2 regions of the Micromonospora sp. NBRC 101691 genome follow, and region 1 is predicted to be linked to the other one. Evidence: predicted binding sites of a transcription regulator. Region 1 holds the regulator's gene; the other holds the start of a gene.

What was found. Region 1 encodes HrcA, which represses chaperone genes, less so after heat shock. Its sites were predicted from a motif close to GGTTNGCACNCTCNNNNNGAGNGTGCNAACC; they were not measured.
Positions count from the first base shown of each region.
Region 2: a site for HrcA is predicted at 3,170-3,200, ahead of groL (chaperonin GroEL). Genes of this name have one in related genera too.

Region 1 is NZ_BSTB01000001.1:876,927-888,848, forward strand. Features, by position in the region: gene QSK20_RS03750 (snapalysin family zinc-dependent metalloprotease) at 1-32, shown strand, start outside; gene QSK20_RS03755 (serine hydrolase domain-containing protein) at 216-1,568, opposite strand; gene QSK20_RS03760 (histidine triad nucleotide-binding protein) at 1,690-2,040, opposite strand; gene QSK20_RS03765 (SDR family NAD(P)-dependent oxidoreductase) at 2,173-2,934, shown strand; gene ppk2 (polyphosphate kinase 2) at 3,007-3,918, shown strand; gene QSK20_RS03775 (16S rRNA (uracil(1498)-N(3))-methyltransferase) at 4,025-4,759, opposite strand; gene dnaJ (molecular chaperone DnaJ) at 4,760-5,899, opposite strand; gene hrcA (heat-inducible transcriptional repressor HrcA) at 5,973-6,995, opposite strand; gene QSK20_RS03790 (DUF4870 domain-containing protein) at 7,251-8,288, shown strand; gene hemW (radical SAM family heme chaperone HemW) at 8,415-9,638, opposite strand; gene QSK20_RS03800 (enoyl-CoA hydratase-related protein) at 9,659-10,450, shown strand; gene QSK20_RS03805 (hypothetical protein) at 10,621-11,436, shown strand; gene QSK20_RS03810 (phytanoyl-CoA dioxygenase family protein) at 11,615-11,922, shown strand, end outside.
Region 2 is NZ_BSTB01000009.1:53,119-65,040, reverse strand. Features, by position in the region: gene QSK20_RS16080 (GNAT family N-acetyltransferase) at 1-789, shown strand, start outside; gene QSK20_RS16075 (hypothetical protein) at 850-1,086, shown strand; gene groL (chaperonin GroEL) at 1,357-2,979, opposite strand; gene QSK20_RS16065 (cold-shock protein) at 3,732-3,935, opposite strand; gene QSK20_RS16060 (GNAT family N-acetyltransferase) at 4,160-4,690, shown strand; gene paaN (phenylacetic acid degradation protein PaaN) at 4,875-6,551, opposite strand; gene QSK20_RS16050 (hypothetical protein) at 6,660-7,181, shown strand; gene QSK20_RS16045 (GNAT family N-acetyltransferase) at 7,120-8,139, opposite strand; gene thrC (threonine synthase) at 8,432-9,718, opposite strand; SAM riboswitch class I at 9,731-9,866, opposite strand; gene QSK20_RS16035 (A24 family peptidase) at 9,971-10,690, shown strand; gene QSK20_RS16030 (hypothetical protein) at 10,792-11,475, shown strand; gene QSK20_RS16025 (peptidoglycan recognition protein family protein) at 11,500-11,922, opposite strand, start outside.

The DNA.
Region 1 (11,922 bases):
ACAGCTGGCCGGCACCGGCCCTGGTCGGCTGACCCACCCCGCCCCGGCCGGGGTCGGCCTCCGCCGGCCCCGGCCCGCCACGCGTCCGGGACGACCACCGGGTGCCGGATCTCCCCACCGGCCCACCGGACGGTGAGCGGGGACGGTCCCGGCCCAGCCCTTTCGGCGGACGCTCCTCCGCCTCAGCGGCAGTCGGCCGACGGAGCTTCCCCGCCTCAGCCTTGGTCCGGCCAGCGCACGTCGTACCCGTCGAAGGTCTGCTGGTCCCGGGTGAAACGGTAGGTCGCCCAGTGCATCCGGCGCACCGTCCCCCGCTCGTCCCGGGTCAGCCGGAGCAACTCCCCGACCTCCCGCCCGGAGACCGTCCGCAGCACGTCCGGCCGGTCCGGCAGCGGCGCGAAGACCGCCGTCGGCTTGCCCGGCGCGTCCTCCGCCCGACGGGCCCGCAACGCCCCGTCCCGCCAGAGGAAGACGTACTCGAAACCCTCGCCCCACCAGCGGCCCAGCACGCCCCGGTACGCCTCCGGGGCCGGCTCCCCCGGCGACCACGGCTCGATGTCGGCCGGGTCGTGCTCGACCGCGGTGGCGAGCAGCCGGTGCGGCAGTTCGAAGATCGCCCCGGCGGTGCCGGCCGAGCCGAGCACCGCGCAGCCCATCGCCCCCGGTGTCCCGTCGCCGCCCCGCCGGCCGTAGACCGAAGCGAGGAAACCGGGCATCGCGCCGTCGTGCCCGACGTGCAGCACCCGGTTCGGTTGCGGCACGAGGATCAGGCCGAGGCCGAAGCCGTCCACCCAGTTCGTCTCGTCGGTGACCGTAAGCGGCCAGCGCATCTCGTCCAGGGTCGCCGGGGCGAGCACCGCACCGGTCGGATCCAGCGCGGCCGGGTCGGCGAGGAAGGCCGCCCAGCGGGCCATGTCACCCGCCGTGCTCCAGAGCTGCGCCGCCGGGCCCACCGCCCCGAAGTCGGTCGGCGGCTCCGGCCGAGCGTGGTCGGAGTACGCGTCGACCAGGAAGCCGGTGGCCGCGCCGGGACCGGGACGGGTGGTGGTGGCGGCCAGCCCGAGCGGGGCGAGGATCCGGTCGGCGAGCACCTCCACCCAGGTGCCGCCGCGCAGCCGGGCGACCAGTTCGCCGAGCAGGGCCATCCCCAGGTTGGAGTAGTGGAAGCGGCGGGCCGGAGGCAGCACCCGCTCGGCCCGGGTGAGGTCGGCGAGGAGTTGCTCGACCCCGGGGGCCCGCAACGTGTCCCAGATGTCACCGTACGGCTCCCGTTGCAGGCCCGAGGTGTGCGACAGCAGCCGACGCACGGTCGCCCCGCCGTGCGCGGGCACGTCCAGGTGCCGCCCCACCGGATCGTCCAGGTCGAGCAGACCCTCGTCCCGGCACTGGAGCACCAGGACGGCGGTGAAGGTCTTGGTGACCGAACCGATCCGGAAGGGCGTCTGCGGGGTCAGCGGGGCGTCGTTGCCGGTGCTGCCGACGGTGAGGCTCCACAGCGGCCGGTCCGCCCGGTGCAGGGCCACCGACAGCGCCGGCACCCGGGCACCGGCCTGCACCTGCCGCACCATCCGCCCGAGCCGCGCGTTGATCTCCACCACGCCGCAAGTGTAAGGAGGGGTCCCCTGTTACCGCTTTTTGATGAACAGGGGACCCCTGCTACCACCGCGGCGGGGCGGGACGACCGAGGAGTCAGCGGGCGAGCATCGGCCCGAGCGGAGCACCGCCGAGCAGGTGCGCGTGCACGTGGAAGACCTCCTGGCCGCCGTACCGGCCGGTGTTGAACATCAGCCGGAAGCCGTCGGCGAGCAGCCCCTCGGCCTCGGCCACCTCGGCGGCGGTGGCCAGCACCTGGCCGGCCAGCTCCGGGTCGCCCTGGCCGAGCGTGGCCACGTCGACGTAGTGCTCCTTGGGGATCACCAGCACGTGCACCGGGGCCTTCGGGCCGATGTCCCGGAAGGCGAGGGTGGTCGCGGTCTCCCGGACGATGGTGGCCGGGATCTCCCCGGCGACGATGCGGCAGAACAGGCAGTCGGAACTCATCGACGCATGGTAGGACCACCGGTTGCGTACCAGCATCTCCCCGGAGCCGGGCCGGCATGTCGTCGCAGCTCCCGGCCGCGACCGGACGGCCCCGGGTCGGGTCGGGGCCCGGCAGTCGGGGATCATGGGCGGGTGGACTCTCGGGCGGTACTGGTGACGGGGGCCTCGCGCGGCATCGGCCGAGCGGTGGCGCGCAGGTTCGCGGCCGGCGGCGACCGGGTGGCGATCCACCACCGCGACTCGGCGGAACTGGCCGAGCGGCTGCGGGCGGAACTGCCCGGCGACGGGCACCTCGTGGTCCGGGCCGACCTGGCCGACCCGGACGCGGTCCGGGCCGCGGTGGACGAGGCGGCAGCCGGGCTCGGCGGCCTGGACGTGCTGGTCAACAACGCCGGGGTGTTCGGTCCGGCGGATCCGCCGCACCCGGTCTTCGAGACCACGTACGAGCAGTGGCGGCAGCGCTGGCGGCAGATCGTCGACACCAACCTGCTCGGCGCGGCCAACGCGTCCTGGTGCGCCGCCCAGCACATGCGCGACCGGGGCGGCCGGATCGTCAACGTCTCCTCCCGGGGGGCGTTCCGTGGCGAGCCGGGCAACCCGGCGTACGGGGCGAGCAAGGCGGGCATGAACGCGATGGGGCAGTCCCTCGCGGTGGCGCTGGCCCCGTACGGCATCGCGGTGGCGACGGTCGCGCCCGGGTTCGTGGAGACCGACATGACCAACGAGCACCTCAAGTCGCCCCGGGGCGCGGCCGTGCGGGCGCAGAGCCCGTTCGACCGGGTGGCCCGACCGGAGGAGATCGCCGCCGCGGTGCACTGGCTCGCCTCCCCGGAGGCGGAGTGGGCCTCGGGCACCATCGTCGACCTGAACGGCGCGTCCTACCTGCGTTCCTGAGGCTGGTCTCTCAGCGAACTCCCAGCAACCGGGACGGCTGACCGGCCCGGAACCCGGGTAAGGATCCCCGACATGGCCGACGCCGCGCTGCTGGACCTCTCCGCCGACTACCAGGTGGTCGACGACCACGACGACGACCCGGTGCTGCTCCGTGCGGACGGCAGCCCGGTGGACACCTGGCGGGAGGACTACCCGTACGACGAGCGCCTGGCCCGTGAGGAGTACGACCACCACAAGCGTCTGCTCCAGATCGAGCTCCTCAAGCTCCAGGATTGGATCAAGGAGTCCGGCGAGCGGCTGGTGATCCTCTTCGAGGGGCGGGACGCGGCCGGCAAGGGCGGCACGATCAAGCGCTTCATGGAACACCTCAACCCGCGCGGCGCGAAGGTGGTGGCCCTGGTCAAGCCGAACGAGCGGGAGTCCAGCCAGTGGTACTTCCAGCGTTGGCTGCACCACCTGCCGGCGGCCGGCGAGATCGTGCTCTTCGACCGGTCCTGGTACAACCGGGCCGGGGTCGAGCGGGTGATGGGCTTCTGCACCCGCAAGGAGTACCTGGAGTTCCTACGCCAGGCCCCCGAGCTGGAGCGGATGCTGGTCCGCTCCGGCATCCGGCTGGTCAAGCTCTGGTTCTCGGTCTCCCAGAACGAGCAGCGCACCCGGTTCGCCATCCGTCAGGTCGACCCGGTACGCCAGTGGAAGCTGTCCCCGATGGACATCGCCGCGCTGGACAAGTGGGACGAGTACACCGAGGCCAAGGAGGCGATGTTCTTCTACACCGACACCGCCGACGCGCCGTGGACGGTGGTCAAGAGCAACGACAAGAAGCGGGCCCGGCTGGAGGCCATGCGCCACGTGCTCAACCGCTTCGCCTACACGGACAAGGACACCGAGGTGGTCGGCGTGCCCGATCCCCGCATCGTCGGCCCGGCCGGTCTCGACCTCAGCCCCGACGAGGAGACCGTCCAGGTCTTCCCCCGCCTCTGACCCGCCCGGGTTCCACCCCCGATTGCGGCATCCCGGGCCGTCGGGTCCCTCCCACACCCCGACATGCCGCATGTCGCGTTGATCACGGCTGGGCGGGAAGGGCGGGTCACCAGCGGGTGAGGCGGGTGGCGAGCACGCTGAGCGCGGCCACCCCGGCGGTCGAGGTACGCAGCACCGCCGGCCCGAGCCGCACCGGGCGACCACCGGCCGCCCGGAAGGCGTCCAGTTCGGCCGGGGCGATCCCACCCTCCGGGCCCACCACCAGCACGATCTCACCGGCCGGAGGCAGCTCGACGGTGGTCAGCCGGTCCTGTGCCTCCTCGTGCAGCACGAACCCGGCGGCGGCACCGGAGAGCCGCGCCGCCACCGCCGCCGTCGACTCGTCGGGGGCACCGGCCACCACCGGCAGCCAGGCCCGGCGGGCCTGCTTGGCCGCCTCCCGGGCGGTCGCCACCCACTTCTCCCGGGCGCGTACGCCCCGCTCGCCCCGCCACTGCGTCACCGAGCGGGACGCCGCCCAGGGCACGATCTCGTCCACGCCGACCTCGGTCATCGCCTGGACGGCCAGTTCGCCCCGGTCGCCCTTGGCGATGCCCTGCACCACCACGACGCGGGGCACCGCCGCGTCGGCGTACCCCCGCGAGGTGACGGTCAGGTCGAGGGCGCCCCGGCCGACGGCGGTGACCACGGCGGCGGCCGTGCCACCCCGACCGTCGGCCAGCAGCAGTTCCTCGCCGACCCGCAGCCGCTGCACGGTGGCCGCGTGGTGGCCCTCCGGGCCGTCCAGGGTCAGCGTGTCGGCGACGGGCAGCGACTCGACCAGGAAGAGCGGGGCCGACACTCAGCCGTGCCCGTTGAACGCGTCCCGCATCCGGGAGAAGAAGCCGCCCTGCTTGCTCAGCTCGGCGACCTCCTCGCCCCGGGTCTTGGCGAACTCGCGCAGCATCCGCTCCTGGTCGGCGTCGAGCTTGGTCGGGGTCCGCACGTCGAGGTGGACGTAGAGGTCACCCCGGCCGGTGCCGCGCAGGTGCGGTACGCCCCGGGCGCGCAACCGCATCGTGCTGCCCGGCTGGGTGCCCGCCTTGACGTCGACGGTCTCCTCGCTGTCCAGCGTCTTGATGGTCAACCGGGTGCCGAGCGCCGCCGCGGTCATCGGCACGGTCACCCGGCAGTGCAGGTCGTCGCCCTTGCGGGAGTAGACGTCGTGCGGCCGTTCGTGGATCTCGACGTAGAGGTCGCCGGCGGTGCCGCCACCCGGGCCGACCTCACCCTGCTGGGCGAGGCGGATCCGCATGCCGTCCTCCACCCCGGCGGGGATCTTGACGGTCAGCGAACGGCGGGTACGCACCCGGCCGTCCCCGGCACAGGTCGGGCAGGGGTGCGGGATCGTGGTGCCGTGCCCCTGGCAGACCGTGCAGGGCCGGGCCGAGACGACCTGGCCGAGGAAGGTGCGCTGCACCGACTGCACCTCGCCCCGGCCACCGCACGCCTCACACGTGGCCAGGTGGGTGCCGGCGGCCGTGCCCGCGCCGGAGCAGGTGGTGCAGAGCACGGCGGTGTCGACGGTGATCGGCGCCTCGACGCCGAACGCCGTCTCGTTGAGGTCCAGTTCCAGCCGCAGGATCGCGTCCGCCCCGGGACGGGTGCGCGGACGCGGCCCCCGCGAGCCGGTGGCCCCGCCGAAGAAGGCGTCCATGATGTCCTGGAAGCCGACGAACGGCCCCGCGCCGCCCGGTCCGCCCGGACCGGCCGCGCCGCCACCGGGAGCGAGCGGATCGCCACCCAGGTCGACGATCTGCCGCTTCCGGTCGTCCGAGAGGACCTCGTACGCGGCGTTGATGTCCTTGAACTTCTCCTGGGCCTCCGGGTCCGGATTGACGTCCGGGTGGAACTGCCGCGCCAGCTTGCGGTAGGCGCGCTTGATCTCGTCATCGGAGGCTTCCCGGCTGACACCGAGGATGCCGTAGTAGTCCCTGGCCACTGCGTTCCGTGTCCTCATGTTCGTCTCGCGTTGCGCCGGTCGTCGGCCCGAGCCGGCCGTCGGCCCTGACTGGTCAGTTCTGGGCCAGCAGCTCGCCCACGTAGCGTGCCACGGCGCGTACCGTGGCGATGGTGCCGGGGTAGTCCATCCGTGTCGGGCCGAGCACGCCCAGCCCACCCACGATGGTGGCACCTGGACCGTAACCCGTGCTGACCACCGACGTACCCCGCAGGTTGTCGATCTCGTTCTCGTCGCCGATCCGGATCCGGGTCGTGCTCGGCTCGACCTCGCCGATCAGCTTGAGCAGCACGACCTCCTCCTCGAGCGCCTCGAGGATCGGACGTAACGAGCCCTGGAAGTCGAGCAGGCCGCCCCGGGTCAGGTTGGCCGTGCCGGCCAGCGCGATCCGCTCCTCGTGCCGCTCGACCAGGGTCTCCAGCAGAACGGTGGAGAGCGTGGTCATCGCCGGACGCAGCCCGGCGTCGACCTCCTCCACCAACGCCTGCACCAGCGGTGGGGTGTCCGACAGCCGGGTGCCGCAGAGCTTCTCGTTGACCAGGCGACGCAGGTCGGTGACGTCGTCGGCGGGAACCGGCGCGGGCAGCTCCACCAGCCGCTGCTCGACCCGACCGGTGTCGGCGATCATCACCAGCATCAGCCGGGTGGTGGAGATCGGCACCAGCTCCAGGTGTCGCACCGAGGACCGCGCCAGGCTCGGGTACTGCACCACGGCCACCTGGCGGGTGAGCTGGGCGAGGAGCCGGACGGTGCGGTGGACGACGTCGTCGAGGTCGACCGCGCCGACCAGGAACCGCTCGATCGCCCGACGCTCGGCCGGGCTGAGCGGCTTGACCCGGCTGAGCCGGTCGACGAAGAGGCGGTAGCCACGGTCGGTGGGCACCCGGCCGGCGCTGGTGTGCGGCTGCCGGATGTAGCCCTCCTCCTCCAGCACCGCCATGTCGTTGCGGACCGTGGCCGGGGAGACGCCCAGCTGGTGCCGCTCGACCAGCGCCTTGCTGCCGACCGGCTCCTGGGTCGCGACGTAGTCCTCGACGATCGCGCGCAGCACGGCGAGCTTGCGGTCGTCCAGACCCACTCTCCCCACCTCCTACGCCGGTCGGCGCCCGGTCCGTCGCGGCGCGTGCCCACCCCCGGCGACGACCGGCGGCGGTCGCCGACGACGACGCGCTCCTGGCACTCGACTTTAACGAGTGCCAGTCTACGTCGGGGCACCCCCGGGACGCGATGATCGGTGTCGACCCCCGCCCCCGGCCCGGTACCGGCCGTCCCCCCGGGTGATCAGGACGCGCCCGCTGGTCGCGCCTTGTCCGGTGCCCCTACCGTGACCGGTATGACTGAACCGCCGCGCCCGCCCGGCGCGGGCGACGCCGGCCGGTACCCGCCGGAGCCGACCATGCCGCTCGCCCCGTCCGGGTCCCCGTCGACACCCGACGAGCCCACCACCCCACTCTCCGACGCGGCCGGTGCGTCCGGGTATCCCCCACCGGGTGGATCCACCCCGCCCGGCGGCTGGCCCACGCCGCCCCATGAGCCACCCACCGAGCACCTTCCCCCGTCGTCCCCCGAGCCGCCCACGGAGAACTGGACGACGCCGGCCCCCGAGCCGCCCACGGAGAACTGGACGACGCCGTCGTACGAGCCGCCGACACAGCGCTACGGGTCGCTCGGCGACGAGCCGCCGACGGAGCGCCACGCCGCCGTCGCCCCGGAGCCGCCGACGGTGGGTTACGGCCCGTCCGGTGACGCCCCGTCGGCCGACCACCCGACCTCGGGCGGGCACTTCGCCGCTACCGGCTACCCGACACCGGACCCCCAGGCCAGCTACCCGCCGCCGCCGGGCGACCAGGGCGGTTACCCGCCGCCGGGCGAAGCGGGCGGTTACCACCCAGCGGGTGAGCAGGGCGGTTACCCGCCACCGGGCTTCCCGCCGCCCGGGGCCACGGGGGCGCACACGCCCGGAGGGCCGGGTGGATATCCGCCGCCGGGCGGGGGCGGGCCGCAGCCGTCCCCCGGCCCGATCGGTGGCGACGACCGGACCTGGGCGATCCTGGCCCACGCCGGCGGGCCGATCGGCATCGTGATCGGTGCGACCCTGTTCGGCTGGGTCGGGCCGCTGATCGTGCTGCTGGTCCGGGGCCAGCAGTCCCCGGCGGTACGCGCACACGCCGTCGCCGCGCTCAACTTCCAGATCACCTGGGCGGTCGCGATCCTGGTGGGCTGGCTGCTCGCCGCGATCACCTGCGGCCTGCTCTCCTTCGTGCCGATCGTGCTCGCGATCGTGCCGATCGTGCTCGGCATCGTGGCCGCCCTCAAGGCCAACCAGGACCTGCTCTACCAGTACCCGATGACCCGGAGCTTCGTGAAGTGAGCCGTCCGGCCGGTCCCGGTGGTGTTCCCGGGGCCGGCCGTCCTCATGGCAGCCCCGGGTGGCGCGACACGGTGCCCGGGAGACCGCCGGGGCGGCGGGTGGCGCGCACGCTGTCGAGGGGACGCTTCAGGGCAGCAGGTCGCGGACCACGGCGTCGGCGAGCAGTCGGCCACGCAGGGTGAGCACCGCCCGGCCGGCGGCGTAGTCGGCCTCGGCGAGCAGCCCGGCGGCGCGGGCCCGCTCGGCGCCGGCCCGGCCGGCGGGGTCGAGCACCGCCAGCGGCAGCCCGGAGGCGAGCCGGAGCCGGAGCATCACGTCCTCCATGTGCGCCTCGTCGACGGTGAGGACCTCCCGCGCCTGGCCGGGCGACTCCCCGGCGGCCAGCTTCGCCGCGTACGCACTCGGGTGTCGGACGTTCCACCAGCGCACCCCGCCGACGTGGCTGTGCGCCCCCGGGCCGAGGCCCCACCAGTCGCCGCCGGTCCAGTAGAGCAGGTTGTGGCGGCACCGGGCGTCCGGCGTCCGGGCCCAGTTGGAGACCTCGTACCAGGAGAAACCGGCCGCGTCGAGGGCGGCCTCCGCGGCCAGGTAGCGGTCCGCCGCGACGTCGTCGGAGGGGTACGCCAGCTCGCCCCGGCGCATCCGGGCGGCGAGCCGGGTGCCCTCCTCCACGATCAGGGCGTACGCGCTGACGTGGTCCACCCCGGCGGCGACCACCTGGTCGAGCGAGGCGGCGAAGTCCTCGGCCCGCTCCCCCGGCGTACCGTAGATCAGGTCGAGGTTGACGTGGTCGAACCCGGCGTCGCGGGCCTCGGCCGCGGCGGCGGTGGCCCGCCCGGCGGAGTGCTTGCGGTCGAGCACGGCGAGCACGCCCGGCGCGGCCGACTGCATGCCCAGCGAGATGCGGGTGTACCCGGCCGCGCGCAGCGTCTTCAGCGACTCCGGTGTCACCGACTCCGGGTTGGCCTCGGTGGTGACCTCGGCGTCGGCGGCCAACCCCCAGGTGCGGTCGATGCCGTCGAGGAGGCGGGCCAGGTCGTCGGCGGGGAGCAGGGTGGGCGTGCCACCGCCGACGAAGACCGTGTCCACCCGGGGCGGCGGAGTGTCCCCGAGCACCCGGGCGGCGAGCCCCAGCTCGGTCAGGACGGTGTCGGCGTAGTTGTCCCGGTTCGCGCCGCCGCCGAGTTCGCTGGCGGTGTAGGTGTTGAAGTCGCAGTAGCCGCAGCGGCTGGCGCAGAAGGGCACGTGGAGGTAGACCCCGAAGCCGCGCGCGCCGACCGCGCGCAGGGCGGTCGATGGGAGCGACCCGTCGGTCGGTACGGATTCGCCTTCTGGAAGGACGCCGGGCATGGCCACTAGTGTGCCCTTCCATGACCCTTCCCGACGCGCTGGTGCGGGTGTCGACGGCCCGTGGGGTGACCACACTCACCCTGGACAGCCCGCACAACCGCAACGCGCTCTCCACGCCCCTGATGACCGAGCTGCTCGACGGCCTGGCCACGGCGGTCGCCGACCCCTCGGTGCGGGTGGTGGTGCTCGACCACACCGGCCCGGTGTTCTGCTCCGGCGCGGACCTGAAGGAGACCGCCGCGGCGTACGCGAGCGGGAGCGTGCCCGCCGGGAAGCTCGGCGACGTCCTGGCGGCGGTCCGGGAGTGCCCGAAGCCGGTGGTGGCGCGGGTCGCCGGACCGGCGCGCGCCGGCGGGCTGGGCCTGATCGCCGCCGCCGACCTGGCGGTCTGCGTCGAGGAGGCGACCTTCGCCTTCACCGAGGTGCGGCTCGGGGTGATCCCGGCGGTGATCTCGGCGACCGTCCTGCCGCGGCTGACCTCCCGCGCGGCGGCCGAGCTGTACCTCACCGGGGAGACCTTCGACGGTCGGCGGGCCGCCGAGGTCGGGCTGGTCACCACGGCGGTGCCCGCCGCGGAGCTGGACGAGGCGGTGGCCCGCTGGTGCGCGGCGCTGGTCAAGGGGGCGCCGGGGGCGTTGGCCGGCGCGAAGGAGCTGCTGCGTCGTACGCCCGAGACGGACCTGCGCCGTGAGCTGGACCACCTGTCCGCCGTCTCCACCGGCTACTTCCTCTCCGAGGAGGGCCGGGAGGGAGTGCTGGCCTTTCGGGAAAAGCGACCGACCCGGTGGGTGGCCGCCCTCGACGCCGGGTAGGCGGGGGCGAACGTCCGGCCGGTGGGACATCGGCGATGAGTCCGGACACTGTCGGCCGAACCGGTCGAGAGCGTGGAGCGGTGGCATGCGGGACGTAGGCTTGGCTGACTGTCGTTCAGGGGGTGTGGGTGCGAACTCGGGCAATTGTGGCGACCGGCCTCGTCGTCGCCATCATCGCCAGCATCGGGATCTATCTCGTCATCCGGAACGTCGGTGACGACATACGGCTGCCGATAGCAGGACGCAGTTGCACGGTCCGGGCCGACGGGCACGTCCGGCTGAACGCCGAGCAGATGGCGAACGCGGCCACCATCGCGGCGATCGGCATCCAGCGGAAGATGCCCGAGCGGGCGGTCGTCGTCGCGCTCGCCACCGCGTTCCAGGAGTCCGGGCTGGAGAACCTGCCCGACGGCGACCGGGACTCGATCGGGCTGTTCCAGCAGCGACCCAGCCAGGGCTGGGGCACGCCGGAGCAGATCAGCGACCCGCGCTATGCCGCCAACAAGTTCTACGCGGGGCTCAAGAAGGTCCGCGGCTGGCAGGAGATGCGGGTCACCGACGCCGCCCAGGCCGTCCAGCGGTCGGCGTTCCCCGAGGCGTACGAGAAGTGGGCCGACGAGTCGGAGGTGCTCACCCGAGCGCTGCTCGGCGACGTCACCGCCGCGGTCGCCTGCACCGTCGGTCGTACGCCGGTGATGCGTGGCGCCGCCGCGGCGGCCGCGCTGACCCAGAACCTCACCCTGGACTGGGGACTGCCGGAGGCGGTCAACCCCGCCGAACTGACCGGGCTGACCGTTCCCGCCGCCGACCCGCGCGACGGCTGGCGGTACGCGCACTGGCTGGTGTCGCACGCCCACGACCACGGTGTCCGGCGGGTCCTCTTCGCCGACCTGGAGTGGACGGCCGACCGGGGCACCTGGTCCCGGGTCTCCGACCGGGAACGGCAGGACGCCCGGGTGGTCGCCGAGGTCTTCGACGAGGGGTGACCTCCGTCTCTCTCCGTAGCCACCTGCGGGGTCGATCCGCACCGCCCAGCCGCCGGGACGTCCACCATCAGGCCAGTTCCCGGTGGTCGGGTGTCGGACGCCGACCTTGGCGACGGCGCGTTACCATCGGCGATCTGTGCCAGAAATGGCGGATTCCTTTCGGGGAGGGGTGACAGCGGTGTTCGACTACGGTGGCCGGACCGGTTACGAGCCGATCAGCGATGTTGATCGCAAAGAGTTCCACGAGCAGGGTTTCCTTCTGCTACGCAACGTGCTGACGGAGGATCACCGGGCCGCCCTGGAGGCCGCGGTCGACCGCGTCTACGAGGAGGAGAAGGCCAAGGGCAAGACCACCAAGGACGGGACCCTGCACCTGCTGGGCTTCCTGGAGCGGGACGAGCTCTTCGGCGAACTGCTCACCCACCCGATCGCCTTCCCGTACATGTGGGGGCTGGCCGGGTGGAACATCTACACGCACCACAACCA
Region 2 (11,922 bases), on a different contig from region 1:
GGCAGGAAACCCGTCGGCGTGCTGGTCTGCTCCGTCCCCGGGCGGCCGGACGCGGCGTACGGCTGCGTCGACCTGGTGGTGGTCGTGCCGGAGGAGCGTCGGCGCGGCGTGGCGCGGGCGCTGCTGGCGCACGCCGAACGGTGGCTCGCCGAGCGGGGCGCGCGGGAGGTGCTGCTGGCCGGGAACCCGCCGTACTACGCCTGGCCGGGCATCGACGTGCGGTACACGCCGGCGGTCTGCGCCGCGCTGGCGCTGGGCTACCGCCAGGACCGGACCGCCTGGAACATGACCGCCGACCTGTCGTACGACGACTCGCCCGCGCTGCGCTCCACGGTGGAGGCGGAGCGGCGGCTGGCCACCGCGGGCGTGACGGTACGCCGGGCGGAACCGGCCGACCTGCCGGCGCTGACCGCGTTCGCCCGTGACACCTTCGGCGGTGCCTGGGACGGTGAGCTGCTCGGTTCGGTGGGCCGCGCCGGGGCGGGGTGCCACGCGGCGTGGCGCGACGGGGTGGTGGTGGGTTTCGCCGCCTGGGGGTCGTCCCGCCCGAGCTGGTTCGGGCCGATGGGCACCGATCCGGCGGCGGCCGGTTCGGGCATCGGAGGCGTGTTGCTGCGGCGGTGCCTGCGGGACCAGCGGGACGCGGGGATCGAGCACGCCCAGATCGGCTGGGTGGGCCCGGTGCCGTTCTACTCCGGCAGCGCGGGAGCGCGGATCGAGCGGGTCTTCCTGCTCTACCGGAAGGACATCGACCCCGATCGCCCACAAACCGGGCAGGGACCCGAATAGTCCCGTTCCACCCCGGAGCCTGCCGTGGATCTCCTACCGTTTCGGCAGGAGGAGGCAGTCATGAGGATGGACGACGAACCCGCCGACGACGCCGCGCCCCTCGCCTGGGCACCCGTCGGCGACCTGCCCGGTCACCTGCCGATCGACTGGCTGGACTACGGCGACGCCGAACAACTGGTGGAGATGTCCGCCGGCACCGAACCGGCATCTACCGAACCGTTGGAGATGGTGGACGCGCCCGTCGGAACCGATCCGCCGGACCATCGTCCGGGCCGACGACGCCCTCTGCCGACCTGACCGGACCGGGCACCGGGCGGTCGACCGCCCACTTCCGGGCCGCGCCCCGGGGCACCCCGGACCTGCTGCCGTGGACGGCGGATACGGGACGGCCGGTCACCGGATCCGCGCCGGAGACGACCGCCGGACCCGGCGGCCACCGGACGCCCGACCGCCAGTCCCGCGAGGCCCGGCGACCACCGGACGCCCGACCGCCGACTCCGCGCGCGGACAGCGGAAGGGGCGGACCGCTGACGCGGCCCGCCCCTTCGGCGTGTGTCGGAACCGGACTCAGAAGTCCATGTCCCCGCCACCCGGGCCAGCCGGGGCGGCCGGGGCCTTCTCCGGCTTGTCCGCGACGACGGCCTCGGTGGTGAGGAAGAGCGCCGCGATCGACGAGGCGTTCTGCAGCGCCGACCGGGTCACCTTGGCCGGGTCGATGATGCCCGCGGCCAGCAGGTCGACGTACTCACCGGTCGCGGCGTTGAGGCCGTGACCCGGGTCGAGGTTGCGGACCCGCTCGACGACGACGCCACCCTCCAGGCCGGCGTTGACGGCGATCTGCCGCAGCGGGGCGTCCAGCGCGATCTTGACGATCTGCGCGCCGGTCGCCTCGTCGCCGACGAGGTCCAGCTTGTCGAAGGCGGTCTTGCCGGCCTGCACCAGCGCGACGCCACCACCCGGGACGATGCCCTCCTCGACGGCGGCCTTCGCGTTGCGGACGGCGTCCTCGATGCGGTGCTTGCGCTCCTTCAGCTCGACCTCGGTGGCCGCGCCGACCTTGATCACCGCAACGCCACCGGCCAGCTTGGCCAGCCGCTCCTGCAGCTTCTCGCGGTCGTAGTCGGAGTCGCTCTTGTCGATCTCGGCCCGGATCTGGTTCACCCGGCCCTGGATCTGCTCGGCGTCGCCGGCACCGTCGACGATGGTGGTCTCGTCCTTGGTCACCACGACCTTGCGGGCGCGGCCCAGCATCTCGACGCCGACGGCGTCCAGCTTGAGGCCGACCTCCTCGCTGATGACCTGACCACCGGTGAGGATGGCGATGTCGCCCAGCATGGCCTTGCGGCGGTCACCGAAGCCCGGCGCCTTGACGGCGACCGACTTGAAGGTGCCCCGGACCTTGTTGACGACCAGGGTCGCCAGGGCCTCGCCCTCGATGTCCTCGGCGATGATCAGCAGCGGCTTGCCGCCCTGCATGACCTTCTCCAGGATCGGGAGCAGGTCCTTCACCGACGAGATCTTGCTGTTGACGATCAGGATGTACGGGTCGTCGAAGACGGCCTCCATACGCTCCGGGTCGGTCATGAAGTAGGCGGAGATGTAGCCCTTGTCGAAGCGCATGCCCTCGGTGAGCTCGAGCTCCAGGCCGAAGGTGTTGCTCTCCTCGACGGTGATGACGCCTTCCTTGCCGACCTTGTCCATCGCCTCGGCGATGATCTCGCCGACGCTGGCGTCACCGGCCGAGATGGAGGCGGTGGAGGCGATCTGCTCCTTGGTCTCCACGTCCTTGGCGAGCTTGGACAGCTCCTCCGAGACGTTCGCGACCGCGGCCTCGATGCCCCGCTTCAGGGCCATCGGGTTGGCACCGGCGGCCACGTTGCGCAGACCCTCGCGGACGAGGGCCTGGGCCAGGACGGTCGCCGTCGTCGTGCCGTCGCCGGCGACGTCGTCGGTCTTCTTGGCGACCTCCTTGACCAGCTCAGCGCCGATCTTCTCGTACGGGTCCTCGAGCTCGATCTCCTTGGCGATGCTCACACCATCGTTGGTGATGGTGGGGGCACCCCACTTCTTCTCGAGCACGACGTTGCGACCCTTGGGGCCGAGCGTCACCTTCACGGCGTCGGCGAGCTGGTTCATGCCCCGCTCGAGGCCGCGACGGGCCTCCTCGTCGAACGCGATCATCTTGGCCATACGGCGTTGTCCTCCTGGACACTCACGGGCCACCCGAGTGTGTGTCCCGGATGGGCCGCCTGGTGTACGCACCTTGGGACGTCGCCACCTGGCGACGACGACGTCTCCTCGGCCGGGCCGGATAGCCCGCGACGACCGGCCATGTGCCACGCGGCTCGATGCCGCGCGACCGTGGCCCTACCGTCCCGACCATTGGCACTCACGCCATGCGAGTGCCAATGACTTGTTTAGCACTCTCCCCTGCCGAGTGCAAGCACGATGGCTCCGTCGGACGCGCCCACCGGCCGGCCGACATCGCACCGCCCACCCGAAGATCATGAACTCGACGGACAACTCGACCTCTCCGGACACGTCCACTTCACGGTCGACGCGGAGAGGGAGGAAGGGAGCAAGGGAGTGCCGGACGAACGTCAGCCGGCGGAGCGCGGCGACGGCACGGAAGCGAGCGACCCCGGAGACGGGAGGTGGGGCCTCACACGGCATGTCGGGGTGCCCGCACGGAGGGACACCCCGACATGCCGTGGTTCGCCTCGGGCCGACGGCTCGGGTGAGCCGCCGGAACGGGCTGGTGAACGGGGGCGCGCCCGGCTCCGGGAGGGCCGGGTCCGGGCGGGCCCGGAGGGAACGGAGGGGACGGGAGAAAAGGAGGGAACGGGTCAGCCGTGGGCCGATGCCGGCACCTGCCAGCCGGGGCGACCGCAGGCCATGCCGGGCGTGGTGGCGACACCTCGGCGCCGCCTCACGGAGTCAGCTCAGGCGATGACGCGCACCCGCTCGGCCTGCGGGCCCTTCTGCCCCTGAGCGATCTCGAACTCGACCCGCTGCCCGTCGTCCAGCGCCTTGTAGCCGTCCATCTCGATCGCGGAGAAGTGGACGAAGACGTCCTGCCCTCCGTCGACGGCGATGAAGCCGTAGCCCTTTTCGGCGTTGAACCACTTGACGGTGCCTTGCGCCACGGTGCACTTCCTCACTTCGCTGGGCGACACGCAACCCCCGACGCCGGTCCGATCGACATCGGGACCACCGCTTTCCTCACCGGCCCGGAGCGGCCGATGTTCGGTGACCGAAATCGCACGCTACACGAAGCGTGACGACAGCGCACGACCACAAACCAGGGCATAGCGGACGGGTCTCGACCCGGGATCGCATCGGCGGCCATCGTTGCGGTAGGCATTCGGACATGACGCGGAATCCGGCCAGGTCGACGCCGTGCGTACCCATCGTCCGCAGGGTCCGCCCGGCCGACGCCGCCCGCATGCGGGCCCTGCGGTTGGAGATGCTCGCGGACGCCCCGCTGGCCTTCCTGGAGACCCTCGCGGACGCCGCCGCCCGCCCGCATGCCGAGTACGCCGCCCGGATCGCGTACACCTCGACCGGCTCGCACACCGCGCAGTTCGTCGCCGACCCCGGTGGCCGCCTGGTCGGGCACGCCGGAGGCGTCGCCTCGCCACACGAGGCGGGGCTGACCGTGGTCTTCGGGGTCTACATCACCCCCGCCTGGCGCGGCACCCGCCTGCTCGCCGACCTGATCGACGAGGTCGGTCGCTGGTCACGGGCGTGCGGACGACCGGAGCTGATGCTGGAGGTGGTGATCGGCAACGACCGCGCCTACCGGTCGTACCTGCGGCTGGGCTTCACCGACACCGGGGTACGCGTGCCGCACCCCACGATCCCGTCGATGCGGGAACTCCAGATGCGCCGCGCCGCCTGAGGGTGTGCGGCCCGAGGGGACGCCGCCGTTCACGCACGCGCCGCCCGAGGGCGGCAGCCGCTCTCCCGCGCGCCCCGCGAGATGGTTGCAGGGGACCCTTCCTACGCAGAAAACGGTAGGAAGGGTCCCCTGCTACCAACCAGCCCGGCCGCCGCCGGGTGGGCTACCGACCAGCCCGGCGCGGTCAGGCGGTGTGGCGGCGGCTCTGCACCACGCGGAACCGGTTCGCCACGTACGCGCCGTCGGTGAGGGCGGCGTTGGCGGCCGGGTTGGCGCCGCTGGCGTGGAAGTCGGAGTACGCCGCCGACTGGTTGACGAAGACCCCGCCGGTCAGGTTGCCGGACAGGTGCACCCCGACCTCGATCGCCGCTGCCTCGGCCGCGTCGAGCACCGCCTCGTCGGTGGAGTAGACGGCGGCGGTCAGCGCGCCCTTCCGCCCCACCGTGGTCCGGAGGATCTCCAGGCTCTGCGCGGTCGAGCCGGTGGCGATGACGAACGAGACCGGGCCGAACCACTCGCGGCCGTACGTCGCCGTGGCGTCCGCGTCGAGCTTGACGATGGTCGGCGTACGAACGACCGCGTCCGGGTGCGCCGGGTGCTCCAGCGGACGCGACTCCAGCACGACGTCACCGAGCTTGGTCGCCTCGTCCAGCCGCTCCAGCACCCCGTCGTTGACGATCGCGCCGGTCAGCTCGACGGCGCGGGCCGGGTCGGCGGTCAGCTTGGCCACCGCCGCGGCGATCCCGGCGGCCACCTCGTCGAAGCTCTTGTGCCCCTGGTCGGTGGCGATGCCGTCGGCCGGGATGAGGATGTTCTGCGAGGTGGTGCACATCTGGCCGCTGTAGAGCACCAGCGTGAACCCGAGGTTGCGGCACATGCCGGCGAAGTCGTCGGTGGAGTCGATCACCACCGTGTTCAGCCCGGCCTTCTCGGTGTAGACCGAGGCCTGACGGGCGTGCTGCTCCAGCCAGTCGCCGTACTCGGTCGAGCCGGTGAAGTCGACGATCTTCACGGCCGGGTGCAGGGCCAGGTCGGAGGCGAGCTTCTCGCCCGGGGCCTCGGCGGCGAGCAGCACCAGGTTCGGGTCGAACCCGGCCTCGGCGAGCACCTCGCGGGCCACCTGGACGGTGATCGCCAGGGGCAGCACCGCGCGCGGGTGCGGCTTCACCAGCACCGGGTTGCCGGTGACCAGCGAGGCGAAGAGACCGGGGTACGAGTTCCAGGTCGGGAACGTGTTGCAGCCGATCACCAGCGCCAGGCCCCGGGGCACCACGTGGAACGTCTTGGTCATCCGCAGCGGTTCGCCCTTGCCGGCGGGCTTCTCCCACCGGGCCGTCGCCGGGTGCCGGGTCATCTCCGCGTACGCGTACGCGATCGCCTCCAGCGCCCGGTCGAACGCGTGCGCCCCGCCGGCCTGGAACGCCATCACGAAGGCCTGCCCGCTGGTGTACTGCACCGCGTTGGCCAGCTCGAAGATCCGCTTGTGCAGGCGGGAGAGGATCTCCAGGCAGATCCCCGCGCGGGCCTGCGGGCCGGCGTCCCGCCAGGCGGGCAGGGCGGCGGAGGCGGCGGTCACCAGCTCGTCGACCCGGGCGTGCGGGTAGCGCACGCCCAGCGTCACCCCGAACGGGCTCGCCTCGGTGGCGATCCGGTCGCCGGTGCCCGGCTGGTCGAGCGGGAAGTCGCCGTCCAGGTACGCCTCGAAGGCGGCCCGGCCCTCGGCCGCGGCGGTCTCGCCGTACACGCGGGGGCTGGGGGACTCGGGGTAGGCGGACCAGTACCCGCGCTCGGAGATCGCGGTCAGCGCCCGGGTGAGGGTGTCGGCGTGCGTGGCGTACAGGGGATGCGGGGTCTCCGTCATGCCGCCATCATGCCGCAGCCCGGGAGGAGTCGGTAAGGGCCGTGAGCCGAGTCGGCACGGGCCGTGAGTTGGCTGGCCGGGCTCGCCCCGGGGGCCCATCCTGGAGCCGTGCGACAGCGGACGCGGACCACGCTCACCTGGCTCAACGGCACCACGCCGGCCGGGCTGGCGTTGGCGGTCCTGGCCCGCACCACCCGGCGGCGCACCCCGGACGGCATCGTCGTCGCCGGGGGCTACCGGCTGCCGGTGCCGAGGCAGCGGTGCTTCACGGTCGGCTCGGTGGTGCTGACCCGTCGCCCACCCGAGTGGCTGCTCCACCCGGACCGCGCCGACCTGCTCGCCCACGAGCGGCGGCACACCGACCAGTACGCGCTGCTCGGGCCGCTCTTGTGGCCGGCGTACTGGCTCGCCTGCGGGTGGTCGTACGCGCTGACCGGCACCTACGGCTGCGGCAACGTCTTCGAGCGGCGGGCCGGCCTGGCAGCCGGCGGATATCCCGAGCCGACCCTGCGACCGTGGGCGGCGGCCCTGCTCCGCCCGCCGCCGGGCACCGCCGGGAGACGTCCGCTCAGATGTCGAGCTGCCAGATGGTCCAGGCGTCGACGGCGCGGAAGCCGAGTTGCTCGTTGATCGCGATCATGTGCGTGTTGTCGGCGGCGTTCCAGGTGTCGATCTCGCGCAGTTCCGGCTCGTGCGCCAGCACGTACCGGAGATTCTCGATCTTGGTGAGCAGGCCGAGCCGATGGCCCCGGTGCGCCGGATCCACGATGGTGATCTGCTGGTCGGCGTGCCGTGGGACGGACGGCACCACGACGATCATCGACCAGGCGACCAGGCGGCCACTCGCCTCGTGCACCACTCCGCAGTGGTAGGGAGACCGCCCCCGGGCCGTCAGCACCCGCTCGATGCCCCGGACCCGTTCCGCGTCGACGCGGTCCGGTTCGAGCACGAGGTCCCCGATGGGCGAGTCGGTCACCAGCCGGCTGTCGAGGTAGGCGACGTCGGCGACGTACTCCTCGGGGGTGACGGTTTGCCAGGTCACCGTGCGGTAGCCGGTGGCCCGTTCGCGCGCGTCGGCCAGCAGCGCGTCGTGGGCGGCGTGGTCCACCTGGTCGACCACCAGCCGGCGGCGTACCTCGCCCAGCGCCGGCTGCGCACCCAGCGCGGCGGCGAACCGCGCGCCGACGGCCGGCCGCTCCGGCCCCTCCGGCAGCGGCCCGACCGACGTCGAGATGATCCGCTTCCGGCCGTGCCCGCGCAGCACCCGGACGGCGTGTCCGTACAGCGCCCGCCCGATGCCACGCCGCCGGTACGCCGGGTGGACGGCCAGGTCGAGGCTGGCGTTGTCGACGTTCTCCGCCTGCGGCAGGTGGAGCATCAGGTGGCCCACCGGCACGTCGTCGAGGGTGGCCAGCGCCATCAGGATCGACCTGCTGGGCATCGGGTGCCGGATCGCGCCCTCGAACTGCTGCCGGGACAGCTGCGGGAAATCCGGCAGGTCGACGGCCTGCGCGGCGGCGGCCACCTGGAACGCCGCGTCGATCGCGGCCTGGTCGGACTCGTCGAACGACGCGATGACGATGCTCATGCCGACGAGGGTGCGCCGCCGGAACGGCAACGGGCCAGCGATTTAACCGCTGGCCCGAAGAAAGCTTTGGTCGGGAGGGACGATCGCACAACGCCTCCGGCGTTGGGTCGTAAGGCTTGAAAAGTCTTCGGCGAACGCCCTCCCGCAGGAAGCATCCTGCGCCTGACCGGTTACTGGCGTCAAGTCCCTGCCGGGTAGTTTTTCGTACCCTGGGCGAACGGTCGGTTACCCGACGGATCGACCCGATCCCCCATTCGGGCGAGTCGACCGATCCGCCGGGACGATCGGCAGGTCAGCCGAGTAGACCGGCGTCGCGGGCGGCGCGCAGCGACGGCTTGATCCGGTGGGTCGGGCCGACCTGGCCGGCGACCGCGTCGATGGTCTTCAGACCCTCGCCGGTGTTGAAGACCACCGTTTCGGCGGTCGGGTCCAGCCGGCCCGAGGCGACCAACTTGCGCAGCACCGCGACGGTCACCCCGCCGGCCGTCTCGGCGAAGACCCCGGTGGTACGGGCCAGCAGCCGGATCGCCGCGCGGATCTCCTCGTCGTCGGCGTAGTCCATCCACCCACCGGTACGCCGCACCGCCTCCAGGGCGTAGAGGCCGGCCGCCGGGTCGCCGATGTTCAGCGACTTCGCGATCCCGGTCGGCTTGACCGGGGTGATGGTGTCGGTGTCGGCGTGCAGCGCGGTGGCGATCGGGTTGCAGCCGGCCGACTGGGCGCCGAAGACCTTCCAGCCGCCGGCCGGGGCCTCGGCCAGCCCGATCTCGACCAGCTCACTGAACGCCTTGTCGACCTTGGTGAGCAGTTCGCCACTGGCCATCGGGATGACCACCTGCGCCGGGATCCGCCAGCCGAGCTGCTCGGCCACCTCGTACCCGAGGGTCTTCGACCCCTCCGCGTAGTAGGGGCGGACGTTGACGTTGACGAACGCGGTGTCCTCGAACTCGTCGGTCTCGACCAGTTCGCCGCAGAGGCGGTTCACGTCGTCGTACGAGCCGTCGATGGCGACCAGGTCGCCGCCGTAGACGGCGGTGGTGACCACCTTGCCCTGTTCCAGGTCACCGGGGATGAAGACCACCGAGGGCACCCCGGCCCGGGCGGCGTGCGCGGCGACGGAGTTGGCCAGGTTGCCGGTCGAGGCGCAGGCGAACCGGGTGAAGCCGAGCGCCTTGGCGGCGGTCAGCGCCACCGAGACCACCCGGTCCTTGAACGAGTGGGTCGGGTTGGCGCTGTCGTCCTTGATCCAGAGCGGCGCGGTGATGCCCAGCTCGGCGGCGAGGTTGCCGGCGGCGACCAGCGGGGTGAGCCCCGGGTCGAGGGTGACCCGGGTGGTCGGGTCCTGGCCGGCGGGGAGGAGGGCGGCGTACCGCCACAGGTTCTGCGGCCCGGCCTCGATCTGCTCCCGGGTCACCCGGGCCAGCGCGGCGGTGTCGTAGTCGACCTCCAGCGGCCCGAAGCACTCGTAGCAGGCGTGCTGGGCGGCGAGCGGGTAACGCGCCGAGCAGGCGCGACAGACCAGGGCGCGGGCCGGGCTGGCGGTGGTGTCGATACCGGGGGCGACGATCGTCGACGTCATGTCGAGGGGGTCCTCTCATCTTTCCCCGCGTCGCACCCTGCGGCGGGGACGGATTTGGCACCTGCCCCGTCGGACGCTCAGCTCTGAGCGCACGGGGTGGTTGCCGGGGCGTCGTCGGGCCGTATCCCTCAGCCCCTCTGGATGAGGTATTCAGTTGTGCCTGCGAGCATACGCACAGCCCAACCCGCGTCCGCTCCCCCTTCCCACCTTGTGAGCCATTCCACCCACCCGGGCGCGGGTAGGGTGCGGGGCGTGCCGTGGTGGGTGGGGGCCGCGATCGGGTGCGGAGTGGCGGGCGCCCTCCTGCCCACGGTGGGCTACCGCCTCGCGGTGCCGTACGGCGAGCCGCCCCGGCAGACCTGCTCCGGATGCGGTGTGCCACTGCGCCCCGGCGTCGTGGGGTGGTTCGCCGGTCGCTGCGTCCGGGGACACCGGCTGGGCGTCCCCCGGTGGGTCACCGCCGCGCTCGCCGGGCTGGCCGGGGCGCTGCTCGCGGCGGCGCTCGGCGCGGTGGCCGTCCTGCCGCTGCTGCTCGCCCTGGCGGTGCTGGGCGTGCTGCTCGGCGTCGTCGACGTCGCCTGCCATCGGCTCCCCGACCCGCTGGTGCTGCCGGCACTGGCCGCCACGCCGCCGCTGCTCGGGCTCGTCGCGCTCGGCACCGGCCAGTGGGACGACTGGGTACGCGGACTGCTCGCCTGCCTGGCGGTCGGAGCGGCGTTCACCGGGCTGGTGCTGCTGCCGGGCGGCGGTTTCGGGTTCGGTGACGCGAAGGTGGGCGCACTGCTCGGCTGGTACCTCGGCTGGCTGGGCTGGGACGCGGCGCTCCTCGGCGTGGCGCTGCCGTGGGTGGTGAACGCGCCCGTGCTGCTGGTGCTCCTCGCCGTCCGACGCGTCCGCTGGCGGACGAAGCTGCCCTTCGGGCCGGCTCTCCTGGCCGGTGCGCTGCTGGCGGTGCTCGTCACCGCCGGATGAGGGCCGACCGCTTCCGTCCGGAGTGGAGCCGGCGTCCCGTCCGGCCACTGGCGACCGTCTACTACCGTCCCGGTCACCTGCCGAGAGAAAGGTGACGGACGATGCGTCGGAGCGTGGTTCCGGTGGTGGCTCTGCTGATGGTCTGCGTACTGGCCGCGTGCGGCGGCAGCGGCAGCGGCAAGAAGAAGCGGTCCCGGGACGCCCGACCGGCCGCCGCCACCACCGCCGCGAAGGTCGCGCCAGCCGACCGGGACGAGGACGCCGGACCGACCCGGATCGCCCCCAGCCCCAGCTCCACCGGGACACCACGACGCAAGGTACGGGCCCTCACCTGCGCCGACCTGCGCGACGCGGAGCTGGGCAGCAGCGGCGTACGGTACCGGGATCTCCCGAACCCGCTGCGGCTGCGCGGCGGGCGGTGGACGGGCAACGGCACCACGGTGATGCTGGAGAAGCCCTGCGCGACCGGCGACCTGGACGGTGACGGCGCGGTCGACGCGGTCGGCACCGTCACGCTCGACTCCGGCGGCTCGGGGCGGTTCTGGAGCCTGGCGGTCTGGCGCAACGTCGACGGCCGACCGCGCTACGTCACCGTCACCGACGTGGGTGACCGGACGCCGGTCCAGTCGATCCGCATCGCCGACCAGAAGGCCACGGTGGTCCAGCTCACCCGTTCACCGGGGGCGGCCATGGCCGAACTGGACCTCCGTCGTACCGCCGTGCACCGGCTGACCGGCACCCGGTTCCCGGCGGTCAGCCACACCGAGGTGCCGTACACCCCCTGAACGAGCCGGGGCGGGAGCGCCGGATCAGGCGACCAGCCGCCGGGCGAGTTCGTCGGCGACCTTCTCCGCCAGGTCGGGCGGGATCGCGGCGGCGATGGCCTCCGGGGTGAGCGTGGCCAGCACCCCGCGCACCACCTCCGCGCTGATGGTGCCGCTCTGGAAGTTCTGGACGCCCTCGTAGACCTTGTTGAGGACGTTCAGCGTGGAGAGGTCGGCCGGGATGCCGCCGCCGCTGTACTGCCACGGCAGGGCCCGCATCAGAGCCGCCACGTTCGGGTCCTTCAGGATGGCAACGAACTGTGCTGGGGTCATGTCGTCCTCGCTCTGGTTGAGGGCCTGCTCGACCTTGGCCAGCAGGTGGTCCCAGGGAAAGTTGGCGCCGGGATCGGTGTGGGTGGTGCCGCCCCAGGCCAGTCGCATGTCGTTGTGTCCGTAGAAGGCCCGGAC